Regions from separate parts of the Microaerobacter geothermalis genome, predicted to be linked through region 2. Evidence: a T-box and tRNA genes for the amino acid it is inferred to sense, from the RefSeq annotation. Region 2 holds a T-box; the other regions hold tRNA genes.
What was found. A T-box is a leader RNA that pairs with one kind of tRNA and senses whether it is charged. The one in region 2 lies ahead of leuS (leucine--tRNA ligase), so its partner is inferred to be a tRNA-Leu.
Positions count from the first base shown of each region.

Region 1: it encodes a tRNA-Leu, which carries the amino acid that the T-box ahead of leuS (leucine--tRNA ligase) is inferred to sense. The anticodon was not compared.
Region 3: it encodes a tRNA-Leu, which carries the amino acid that the T-box ahead of leuS (leucine--tRNA ligase) is inferred to sense. The anticodon was not compared.

Region 1 covers NZ_JAKIHL010000003.1:36,055-40,292, reverse strand. The annotation lists gene L1765_RS03105 (TRAP transporter large permease) at 1-411, shown strand, start outside; gene L1765_RS03100 (hypothetical protein) at 586-954, opposite strand; gene L1765_RS03095 (cation diffusion facilitator family transporter) at 1,109-2,005, opposite strand; tRNA gene L1765_RS03090 (tRNA-Leu) at 2,190-2,278, opposite strand; tRNA gene L1765_RS03085 (tRNA-Phe) at 2,285-2,360, opposite strand; tRNA gene L1765_RS03080 (tRNA-Ala) at 2,391-2,466, opposite strand; gene dnaI (primosomal protein DnaI) at 2,556-3,476, opposite strand; gene L1765_RS03070 (replication initiation and membrane attachment family protein) at 3,473-4,238, opposite strand, start outside.
Region 2 covers NZ_JAKIHL010000002.1:135,325-139,562, forward strand. The annotation lists gene leuS (leucine--tRNA ligase) at 1-2,217, opposite strand, end outside; T-box leader at 2,319-2,540, opposite strand; gene L1765_RS02690 (class I SAM-dependent DNA methyltransferase) at 2,619-3,371, opposite strand; gene rsfS (ribosome silencing factor) at 3,382-3,729, opposite strand; gene yqeK (bis(5'-nucleosyl)-tetraphosphatase (symmetrical) YqeK) at 3,722-4,238, opposite strand, start outside.
Region 3 covers NZ_JAKIHL010000019.1:34,736-38,973, forward strand. The annotation lists gene L1765_RS08725 (SLC13 family permease) at 1-315, shown strand, start outside; gene L1765_RS08730 (pyridoxal-phosphate-dependent aminotransferase family protein) at 373-1,554, shown strand; gene L1765_RS08735 (hypothetical protein) at 1,627-1,842, opposite strand; gene L1765_RS08740 (DUF2062 domain-containing protein) at 1,874-2,353, opposite strand; tRNA gene L1765_RS08745 (tRNA-Met) at 2,577-2,653, shown strand; tRNA gene L1765_RS08750 (tRNA-Leu) at 2,727-2,813, shown strand; tRNA gene L1765_RS08755 (tRNA-Gly) at 2,818-2,892, shown strand; gene fabI (enoyl-ACP reductase FabI) at 3,174-3,950, shown strand; gene L1765_RS08765 (hypothetical protein) at 3,994-4,238, opposite strand, start outside.

The DNA of each region.
Region 1 (4,238 bases), on a different contig from region 2:
ACCCTAGAACGAATCCCCCATGAAATTACTCAATGGTTTGTAAATTGGAATGTAGGTCCCGTCATGTTCCTGTTATTCGTTAACATTTTACTTTTTCTAGCTGGACAATTTATGGAACCTACAGCAATTATTACCATTCTAGCTCCAATCCTGTTTCCAATTGCAATCACTCTTGGGATTGATCCAATCCATTTCGGAATCATCATGGTAGTAAATATGGAAGTTGGAATGATTACGCCTCCAGTGGGTCTGAATCTTTATGTAGCCAGCGGCCTGACGGGAATGTCTTTAGTTGACGTTACCAGAGCCACCATACCATGGTTGATTGCGGTAATTATTGGCCTTGCTCTCGTTACCTATGTTCCTGGGATCAGTCTCTGGTTGCCCGATTTCCTATACAGCTTAAAATAAAGAAAACTCGCCGATTGGCGAGCCCTTGGGCGAAGACAGAGGCATAGTTGCCCTTATGCAACATAAGAAAGTATAAATAAAAAATTTATACCTTCTTTATTAGCTAATAAAAATGGCTTGGAGTTTTTTTATTCCAAGCCATTTTACGATTTACCAAAAAGCAATCTCTTATTTTTAATTTTTATTAAAAATATTGCCTAAATCTTCTCTAAATTTTTCTAATTTATCCACCCTTTCCTTTGTTTCCTTATAATCTATGAGTAAGGTATGGGTATGATAATCTACACTCGTTTTTAAGCTTCTAATTGCCCCTTCCAAACTCTTAAATCCAGCCCTCATTTCGCTTCGTAGTTCTTCTTGTCCATTTCGAAGAGTCCCAATCTCATGATATAGATTGATGACATCCTTACGAATATGATCCTGTCCCTGATAAAGATTACGGATATCCTGCTTCATCTCCCCCACATCTGCTTTAAGTTCTTGTTGCCCCCGATCAAGCTTGTCCAATTTACTTAATATGTTGGTTAATATCTCCTTTTCCATCCTCACATTCCCCCACTTATTTCATTATACTATACCTGTTTGAGGAACGAATTGTAATGTTATGCCACTTTTTTAACTATGTTCCTTTTTAGAACATTTTATCAGAACAAATGTTTTGTGTAAAGAGGGATTAGGCAATCGTAAAAATAATGATTTACCATTCCACATCGTACGGATTCAGATGAACGAGGACTTCTGCAATGTTATCAAAACGATTCATCAATTCCAGCTTTATCTCCCGTCCCACATCATGACCTTCTTTAATAGAGAGGGATGGATCAACGGAAATCCTCAGATCCAATAGGATGTAGTGCCCATGCTCCCTTCCCCTGATTTTATCAATTCTTTTTACTTCTTTGTGTTTCATGATAATCTCACGGTACTGACGGATCATTTCTTCATCCACCGAGCGTTCAAGAAGGATATGAAATGCTTCTACTATCATATGTATGGCAATTTTTAAAATAAAATAAGAAACAATTACGCTTGCAATAATATCCCCATAAAGTAAAAAAGAGAGATTTAGCCATTCTCCCCCTGTAGCTACCAGAATTCCCAAGGCAGCAGCCAATGAAGCAATAATGTCCGCCTTATGATCAAGAGAGATTGCAATCAAGGCTTTGCTGTTTAATTTTTCTCCCAGTCCCAATGAATAACGATATAAAGTTTCTTTTAATATATATGAAAATAATGCAACATAGGCAGCAACCATCTTAGGAGTTTCCACCGGTTTAAAAAATGCAATAACCGCATCAATGAATACATAAACAGATACTAAAAATAAAATACCCCCCACTACACCTGAGGATACCACTTCTACTTTTCCATGACCATATGGATGCTCCTTATCGGGAGGTTTATCAGATATCCTTAAAGCAAATAATACCGCTAATGAAGCAACTACATCAGCTGCAGAATGGATACCATCAGCAAACAAAGCCTTACTTCCCGCAATTAGCCCAATGATCAACTTACTCACGGTTAGAAAAATATTGCTCCATAGACTAATCCAGGCAATCTTTGAGCTTATTTTTTCCCTTTCGTTGACCATGCATTTTCCTCCGAAGTGTATACTACCTTCATTTTTCCATAACAGATAAAAAAGTATGCTTCCACATGCCGTATAATCAGCGGGATTGGCTTTTACTACATACGTAGGAACCAATAATAAAAAAATCAGGATTTCGAATTCATCCTGATTCTCTCAACATATTTCTTATAAGAAATTTTACGGTTGGTGCCGAGGACCGGACTTGAACCGGTACGGTAGTCACCTACCGCAGGATTTTAAGTCCTGTGCGTCTGCCAATTCCGCCACCCCGGCAATTGCTGGTGGCTCGGGACGGAATCGAACCGCCGACACGAGGATTTTCAGTCCTCTGCTCTACCGACTGAGCTACCGAGCCTAATGAAAGATTCAAAAATGGAGAAAAAATTGGTGGAGCATAGCGGGCTCGAACCGCTGACCTCTACACTGCCAGTGTAGCGCTCTCCCAGCTGAGCTAATGCCCCACATAAAGGAAACTTAATTTTAGGTATTTTATGCTGACAAGGGCAATTATATAATAAGTAAACGACGAAATCAAGCACAAATCATTCCACTATTTCCTCCTATTGGGTCCATCAATTAAGTAATCCTGGGTATAATAGCGTATTCGTTCCATAATCCGTTTTGCTTTTAATTCTTCTTGGCCTGTTGTTGAATATGTAAAGTGTTCTTCCAACTCCTCATAGTTAAAATTAGACGTATAAAGAGTAGGTAGATGATTGGAAATACGATACTGTAAGACAGAACCTAAAATTTCATCCCTAACCCAAGGGGTTACATTTTCTGCCCCGATATCATCCAAAATCAAAACAGGGATTTCCTTTAAAGCTTTCATTTTTTCGGGGACTTCCCCCTTTTGTATGGCTTCTTTCATTTCCCGAAAGATCTCCGGCACATATACCATATAGGATGCTATGCGATGATTTGCCAATAGTTGGGCAAGGGCACCCATAATATAGCTTTTTCCCACACCAAAAGGACCGTAAAAATAAAGTCCCTTCACTGGTTTTCCCATCTGCATGTCCATACAAAACTGTGCTGCTGCTTTTATCGCTTCCTTATTGTATTTATCATGATTCATGGTATGAAAGGAAGCATGAAGAACTTCACTGGATATATGATGGCTGCGGATCAGTGATTGTCGATATTTTTGTTCCTCATCCCTTCGTAACAGGTTGCACTTTCTTACCGTCATAGAAACCATTCCGGATTGGAGGGATAAATGGGCCGCATATCCTTTTGCCATATTTGTACACTTCTCCAGTCCTGGACATTGTTTACAGTTTTCCTGTTCCTGAACCACTTGAATAACTGTCGGTAAATGGGATTTAATCATTTCTGGGGACAAAGATGATTTTTTAAGGAAAGAAACCACGTAGGGATGATTGAGAATGTCCTTTTCACCTTTATTTTCCCCTTTTCTTTGTTTCACCTGCTCTACCCAATGGATTAAGTGACCGTCTATTGATTTCACGATTCACGCTTCCCCTTCTCTTTTTCTTGTAATTCATATAAAATCTTTAAAATTTCCTCATCAGGACCTTCATAGGTTTCTTCTTGACCCACTTCTCCCCGTTGTAATTGGGCTGATACAGTGGAAGGAAGCTTTTCCACATAATGACCCGATTTCTTTGTATGCCTTCTTCCTCTGTTTTTGGCAGCTTTCCCTGATGACTCATTCCATTTTTTATAGATTTGATGCTCTTTTCTAGCCATCTGAAGAGCTTCTGTTACCGTCTGTATATTATTTCTTTTCCAATGTGCAGCGATCTTCTCCACCAAATTTCTAGGCAACTTGTAATCATTGGTAATCATCACATATTCTATCAACACATTCACTACTTCTGGAGCAAGTTTAAAGTCAATCAATAATGATTCTAACAAACCTACATCCGGTTGTGCTACTTTTCCCCCTTTTTGATGAAGTTCCATCAATCGCAAGGGTGAGATCGTTTTTAATGTTTCCATATGGGCTTCCTCTTTTGACAAATCCTTTGTTTCAGTCCTAAATGAAGCTGCTTCCTTTTCTGTAATTTGAGGTGGTATACCACCGAATGTCTTCCGATACCACGCTTTAAGGTTTTGTCGAAGTTTATCAAGATTTAACTCATCCTTGGGAGAATAAATCGTTGGGTCCTGAAGAAATCGGATTAATTGAACTTCATTTAGTTGGTATAAAAAGGAAATCTGCTTTAATTCCTCAACAACCTGTTTATTTAACTGTACCCTGATACTA
Region 2 (4,238 bases):
GGCATGACCCATCCGATGCCATAGTTCCTCTGTCATATGGGGGGCAAAGGGAGCTAGCAGCACAATGGACGTTTCAATGGCCTTAGCCAGAGTTCCTTTATCTCCATTCTCCGGGTAACTGTAAATGGCATTGACCAACTCCATGATCGCGCTGACCGCGGTATTAAAGTTATAACGAATATGAATATCATCCGTAACCCTTTTGATGGTCAGATGAATCATCCGATTCAGCTCTTTACTGGCTTCATCGTTTATATTGGGTTCAGTACGGTTTTCAAACAGATTAAGATGGTTGATCACCATTCTCCAAACCCGTCCCAGAAAGCGGAAACTTCCTTCTACCCCGGAATCGCTCCATTCCAAATCCCGGTCAGGGGGAGCAGCAAAGAGGATAAATAATCTTCCGGTGTCGGCTCCATATTTCTCAATAATTTCATCAGGGCTAACCACATTTCCCTTTGACTTGGACATCTTGGCTCCTTCTTTTAATACCATCCCCTGGGTCAAGAGGCTGGTGAAGGGCTCCGTAAAGTTAATCATGCCTGCATCATATAGCACTTTGGTAAAGAATCTGGAGTAGAGCAAATGTAGAATAGCATGTTCAATTCCGCCTATATATTTGTCAACCGGGAGCCACTTATTGGCCTTCTCCGATTTAAATGGAACCTTTTCGTTTCTGGCATCGGTATATCTTAAGAAATACCAAGACGAATCGATAAAGGTGTCCATCGTATCCGTTTCTCTTCGGGCTTTCCCGCCACACTCAGGACAAGTGGTGTGTACAAACGATTCCGAAGTGGTTAGCGGATTTCTTTTTCCGTCAAAAACCACGTCTTCAGGGAGCAGCACCGGCAGCTGATCCTTCGGTACTGGAACAATTCCACAGTGATCACAATAGATCATTGGGATGGGACAGCCCCAATAACGTTGGCGCGAAATCAACCAATCCCTTAATCGGTAGGATACTGTAGGTTTTCCTTTTCCCAATTCTTTCAAGTGAAGGCTGATCTGTTTAATGGCGTCCCGGTTGTTCAACCCATCAAACTGGCCCGAACCAACCAATATCCCATCTTCAACAAAAGCTTCCTTCAAATTTTTATCAAAATCAGCCTGATTCTCCGGCACAATCACGACTTTTATGGGGAGATCGTATTTTTTGGCAAACTGAAAATCCCTTTCATCATGGGCCGGAACCCCCATAACGGCTCCGGTACCATAATCCATCAATACATAATTTGCAACCCAGATGGGGATTAGATCACCGGTAATGGGATGCTTCGCATAGGCTCCTGTGAACAATCCTTCCTTCTCGGCATCGGCTGAGGTGCGGGAAATTTCATTTTCCTTTCTCATTCGTTCCACGAACTGAAGAACGTCAGCTTCTGTCTCTTTGCCTTTTATCAATTGTTCGACCAACGGGTGCTCAGGAGCCAATACCATATAGGTAACGCCAAAAAGGGTATCCGGCCTTGTGGTAAAGACGGAGACTGAATGCTCATTCAGTTCAGGAATTGAAAAAATCACTTCCGCTCCTTCACTTTTTCCAATCCAGTTTTTCTGCATCGTTTTTACTTTCTCAGGCCAGCCTTCCAACAGTTCTAAATCATTTAAAAGCCTTTCAGCATAGTCGGTAATTTTGAAAAACCATTGCTCCAATTCTTTCTTCGTCACCTCTGAATCACACCGCCAGCATTTGCCGTCTTCCACCTGTTCATTGGCTAACACAGTGGCACAATCGGGGCACCAATTGACCGGAGCCTTCTTTCTGTAAGCTAAACCTCTCTCATAGAACAATTGGAACAACCATTGGGTATGTTTATAATAATCAGGGGAGCAGGTCGTTACTTCCCTTTCCCAATCATAACTGACACCCAGTTTATTTTGCTGTTTTTTCATATAATCAATATTTTCATAGGTCCATTTTGCCGGATTTTCACCAGACTTAATTGCCGCATTTTCTGCCGGAAGTCCAAAGGCATCCCATCCCATGGGATGGAGTACCTGATAGCCATTCATTTTCTTAAAACGAGCCACCACATCCCCAATAGAATACACCCTCATATGCCCCATATGCAGTTTTCCCGATGGATAGGGAAACATCTCCAAGCAATAAAAGTTGGGTTTGTCTCCTTGCTCGTTAGTAGCATGGGCATTTGTTTCCTGCCATACCTTCTGCCACTTCGATTCAATTTGTTTTGGTTGATAGGTTTGTGTCATGATCAATTCCCCCTTTGTTCACCATTTTTGCCAGGACACACGTAAAGAAAACTTTGTGTGTGTGTCAATCCAAATAAAAACCCCCCGCCCTCAGCCATTATGCTAGGGACGAGAGGTTAATCTCGCGGTACCACCCTAATTAGTGTTGGGCATACAGCCCACACTCACTTTATTTTCCTTAACGCGGATAAGACGATAAAGGGTAATAAGGGTTCCCCTTTACAGCTGGAAGGTGAGTTCATCGGTTCAGATGGCTGGCTTGCACCGTACGTCAGCTCTCTGATACATCCTAAACGATTACTAATCCTTGTCATCGCTTTTGATAAATCTTCATTTCATTAAACTGTCATGAATCATCGGATAAATTTAGTTATGATTATATGCAAAAAAGTCGTATATTGTCAACGGATGTCACGTATTTTTTTTGCCTTATAAAATATTCTTTCCGTTTTCCCTGTTGGAGGTTGATCGGAAAAGTCAGCCGTACAGGAAAGAAATCCGAACCCTGCCTCCTCTAACCAACCAATGACAGACTCCATGGGGTAGGCCCGTTGAAAATGGACTTCCTCCCATCTTCGATACAGGTTCTCTTTTTCCTTTACAAAAAAAATAAGTTCATGCTCAACCATCAAATGTTGCATTCCATGACAATTCCATATGTAAGTTACATCGTCCTCAACCCATGTAAACGTGCGGCCGGCAAACTCCTCTTTAATTTTATATGGGGTATGCATATCAAATAGGAACAATCCTCCTGTGACTAATCCAAGATTGGTTTGACGAAAAACCGATTGAATATCTTCTTCTTTAAGAAGATAATTGAAGGAGTCACAAAAAGAAAAAACGACGTCTGCCTGTCGGGGTAATGTCCATTTTCTCATATCCTGTTGAAACAGAGAGAGATCAATCCGTACTTCATCCGCTTTTTCTTTCGCAACGGCCAGCATATCTTCGGACAGATCAATACCGGTTACAGAATAACCCATTCTTGACAAAGGAATGGAAATCGAACCAGTTCCACATCCCAAATCTACCAAGTGCTGAAAGGGGCCTTCCTCTTTTTTTAATGCTTGGAGGAGAAACTGAACCCATTGTTCATATGGTGCATCCTTCATCAGTTGATCATAAATATAGGCCATTTTTTTATACGCCATTTTTGTTCTCCTATTTTGCTGCAAATTCCACCTGTTTGGCGTCTCCCCAAAAACGCTCCAGATTGTAGAATTCTCTTTCTTCCCGATGAAAAACATGGACAACTACATCCCCCAGATCCACTAAGACCCATCTCGCATCATCATATCCTTCCATTCCGCGTACAGGCACTTGATGTTGGCCCATTTTTTGCTTAATGGCAGCAGCAATGGCCTGAACCTGGGTTTCTGAATTTCCGTGACATATGACAAAATAATCAGCGATAACCGATAATCCCCGAATATCCAAAATCACAATCTTCTGTGCTTTTTTTTCGTCAGCGGCTTCAGCAACGGCCAGTGCAATCTCTTTCTCACTCAACAATCGGTAAAACCTCCTTTTCATCCAATAGGTGATTCCTTGCCAATAAAGTTAAGGGATACACCTTCTGACCTTGTTTTATTAAGAATACAATCGTCTGATCCAATGCCTTCAACAAAGCTTGATTTAGATCTTGTCCAGCTATCTCCCTTACTTCCTCCACTCCTGGGAAATGACGACCCGGCTCAATATAATCCGCCAGCCAGATGATTTTTTCCAACAAACTCATATTTGCTCTTCCGGAAGTATGGTATCGGACGGCAGTGATTACCTCTTCATCTTTTATATGAAACAGCTCTTGAACCACTTCAGCCGCAACAGGGCCGTGCCATAGCTGTTTATTATAATTTAAAAGTTCCTGGGGTAATCCCCTTTCTACAATCACTCTTATCAACTGTTCATCGGTCCAATATTTGGCATAATCATGGAGTATTGCTGCCAATTCAGCCTTTTTGGGGTCTGCCCCAAACCGTTTCGCCAAAATCTTGGCAGTCTCAACAACTCCAAGG
Region 3 (4,238 bases), on a different contig from region 2:
GTGTCGGTATTCACCCAGTTCCTGCACAAGGTCACATCCAATGTTTCAACCGCTGTGTTGACGGTTGTACCGATAGTTCTGGCCATTGGTGCTCAAGTCGGTGCACCTGTAATGTTATTGGGTGTTGTAGCAGGGATTACTTCCTTGTTCGGCTTCTTATTTGTTGTGGAAACCATCCCTGGAGTGATTGTTTGCGGGACCGGTTTTTTATCACAAAAGGATTTTTTCAAGCCAGGGGTTTGGTTAACCCTTGCAAGTATTATCGTGACCTATCTTTTAGCCATTACTTGGTGGAATTGGCTTGGTTATGTATAATAGATTTGAATAGGAATCAATTGGATAGACTGATGCCCAAAAAAGGAGTGAAGTTTGATGTTGTCTGAATTAAAACCACCCTCTCGAATATTGATGGGACCGGGACCTAGTGATGTTCATCCACATGTACTAAAGGCTATGGCTACTCCTTTGGTAGGTCATTTAGATCCTTCATTTTTGGAGATCATGAATGAAACTATGCAGTTGATGAGGATTGTTTTTGAAACGGAAAATCGATTGACCGTCGCTATGTCAGGGACGGGAAGTGCTGGAATGGAAACGGTTTTTGTAAACCTGGTGGAGCCAGGAGATAAAGTAATGATTGGCGTGAATGGATTGTTTGGAACCCGTATGGTGGATGTTGCAGAGCGTTGTGGAGCGGAAGTGGTCCAGGTAAAAGGGGAATGGGGGGATATCATATATCCTGAACAGATCGAGGAGGCCCTAAAAGCTCATCCCGATACAGTCATTGTAGCAGTCGTCCATGCAGAAACATCCACTGGAGTTCTGCAACCATTACAGGAGATTGCGGATATTGTCCATCAATATGGGGCATTACTGCTGGTTGATGCGGTAACTTCATTGGGTGGAATTCATGTTTCCATAGATAAAGTGGGAATCGATGCCTGTTACAGCGGAACACAAAAGTGTATCAGTGCGCCTCCTGGATTGTCTCCTGTTACATTCAATGAACGTGCCCTTGAAAAAATGGCAAGGAGAAAAAGCAAGGTACAAAGTTGGTATTTAGATCTTTCTATGATCCAAAATTATTGGGGCAAAGAACGGTTTTATCATCATACGGCTCCAATTTCTATGGTATATGCTTTAAGGGAAGCTCTAAGAATCATTGTTAACGATGGATTGGAAGAAACCATCGAACGCCATTGGAGATATGGAAAAATCCTGCAAAATGGAATAGAGGCCATGGGGTTAAAACTTCACGTAGAGGAAGGAAAGAGACTGCCTGAACTGACATCCATCGTGATTCCTGAAGGCGTAGATGATTTGGCTGTCCGTAAAAATTTGTTGAATCAATATGGCATTGAAATCGGCGGAGGATTGGGAGAGTTAAAAGGAAAGATTTGGAGAGTAGGATTGATGGGATATTCCTGTCAGCTCCGCAATGTGGTTTTATTCTTGTCTGCCTTTGAAGAGGTTCTTCGCGAACAAGGATACAAGGCTCCCAAGGGCGTGATTGAATCCGTGGTTCGGCCCGATAATCTTATGTTTACAAACTGACTCCTGCATCATACTGCCCATACTTTTTGAGGGATTGAAAAAAGGTGACCATTAGGTCACCTTTTTGCTGCGTCAAGGTGCTTCAATATTCTTTATATACCGAAAATATATAACCTTCTTCCTTCCATGATCAATGGTTCCGTCCTTTACTTCAAAAATCATGGCATCCCGAATAATGGATTGGATCACACCACTATCTGAAGTGAGTTCATCATCTCCATTAATGTATGAAATTCGAAGCAATCCTTTGTGTCCAATTAATTTTTCAATCGTTTCTTTCGTGTACATGGGGAACTCTCCTTTATCTGTTTTATACGGATTATTTCCCTTGGTCGTTAAAATGTTTTTCCATTAATTTCCTTTCTTTCTTTTTTCGGTATAATCCTAAAAGAATGTATACCAGAAAAAAGCTAAAAATAGCCACAATGAATCCGTTGATGGCACTTCCTAAGATAAGGGCAACTCCCTTTTCCTTAAGCAGAGCTAATCCTGAAACTTCGGTCATCTCTTTGGTGACCTTATCTCCAATTAATATCATTCCTGTATTTAAGTTAAAGTATAGAAAGAGAGGAATAATAAATTTTCCGATGATAAATCCGATAATGGATGCCGGCAGATTCCCTTTGAACAATCGAACCAATGGATACAATAGAATAACGGCAACACCCAAGGTAGGCAAGGTAATAAACTCAATGAAGATGCCGATGGCAAATCCTCGCGCAACAATGGCTGGAGCCCCTTTCGTACGCAATAATTTGAGATATTGTAAGCGTAAACTTCTTAGAATTTTTTTTAGCATGTAATAGCTCCTATGATTTTCTCATATTGTACCGTTTCTTTTTTAATTATAGCGAAGTCTTGTCCAATTGTATAATATTCTTTCCTTTTTTTCGGGAAAGAAAAATTTTCACAGACGAAATTCATTTCTATAGAAGTGGAACTGGATTCCAAAAAATTCTATTGACTAATTTATAACGGTTATGATAAATTATGTCTTGTGCTATCAGCGGCATCATCATTGTGGCGGCGTAGCTCAGCTGGCTAGAGCGTACGGTTCATACCCGTGAGGTCGGGGGTTCGATTCCCTCCGCCGCTACCATGGTTCCATCAAGAATTTCTTTTTCTTGACTTTTTTTACATGATGGATAAAATGATATTACACACCTATACATGCGGACGTGGCGGAATCGGCAGACGCGCTAGATTCAGGTTCTAGTGGTGGCAACACCGTGGGGGTTCAAGTCCCTTCGTCCGCACCAATCTGCGGAAGTGGCTCAGGGGTAGAGCATCGCCTTGCCAAGGCGAGGGTCGCGGGTTCGAATCCCGTCTTCCGCTCCATCATTGAATAAACATCCCCGGAATTAAGTCAAGGGGATTCGAAACCAGCCTGGAACAGGCGGAGGGGACGTCGAAGTCGGGCGCGAAGCGAGCGTATCCCGTCTTCCGCTCCATCATTGAATAAATAGGATAATATATTTAATACTGAAATCGGCTATGTGGCCGATTTTTTCTATTTAAGCCTCCTACATCATTCAGTCAGTGACAAATGAATCATTTGAAATTGAAGGGGATCAAATGATATAATGATTTCTAACTGTCTGAATAGAGGAGGAAAAGAAATGAATCAGCTATTGCAGGGGAAAAATTTTTTGATCATGGGAGTGGCGAATAAAAGAAGTATTGCATGGGGGATTGCTCAATCTTTGAGTAAGGCAGGAGCCACCTTAGCTTTTACATATCAGGGGGAACGTCTTGAACAAAATGTAAGGGAATTGGCGGAGACCTTGCCTCAAGAGGAAGTAATACTTATTCCATGTGATGTTACCAAAGATGAGGATATTCAGAATGCCTTTTCAACCCTTCGCGAAAAAGTAGGTGTACTTCATGGGATTGCCCATTGTATTGCTTTTGCCAAGACTGAAGAATTGGAGGGAGAATTTTTACAAACCTCCAGAGATGGTTATGCCTTGGCACAGGATATTAGTGCCTATTCTCTGGTTGCCGTTGCCAGAGAAGCCAAGCCGCTCATGACTGAGGGAGGCAGCATTGTCACACTCACCTATTTGGGTGGAGAACGTGTCGTCCCCAATTACAATGTAATGGGAGTGGCCAAGGCTGCCTTAGATATGAACGTCAAGTATTTGGCAAATGATCTGGGGCCCCACAATATTCGTGTCAACGCTATTTCCGCCGGCCCGATAAGGACCTTGGCGGCGAAGGGAGTACGCAACTTTAACAGTATTCTAAAAGTCATTGAGGAAAAAGCACCCCTTCGCAGAACGGTTGATCAAAGTGAAGTTGGGGATACCGCTCTTTTCTTGTTTAGCCATCTATCCAGGGGAATTACTGGTGAAATTATTCATGTTGATGCCGGTTACAATATTCTTGGCAATTAAGATTGACAGATCAAATAACCACAATGGTGGTTTGCTTCTTGCTTCAATTGTCTAAATAAGTAGCGATTTCGGCAATTTTATGCTCTGCTGCTTCTCTAATAGAGTGGGGTATATGGAAATGAGAAATACGCTTTTTTACATGACCCTTTGATTCTATACTGGGTTGACCAATTTTTACCGGTTGCTTTTCTAAGGATTCAATGGAGAGGCTGGAGGAAATAACCTTAGTGGGTATTCGCAATTGGTAGGTAATATTTGTTGATACATCGGTGATTTTTAGTGAATATG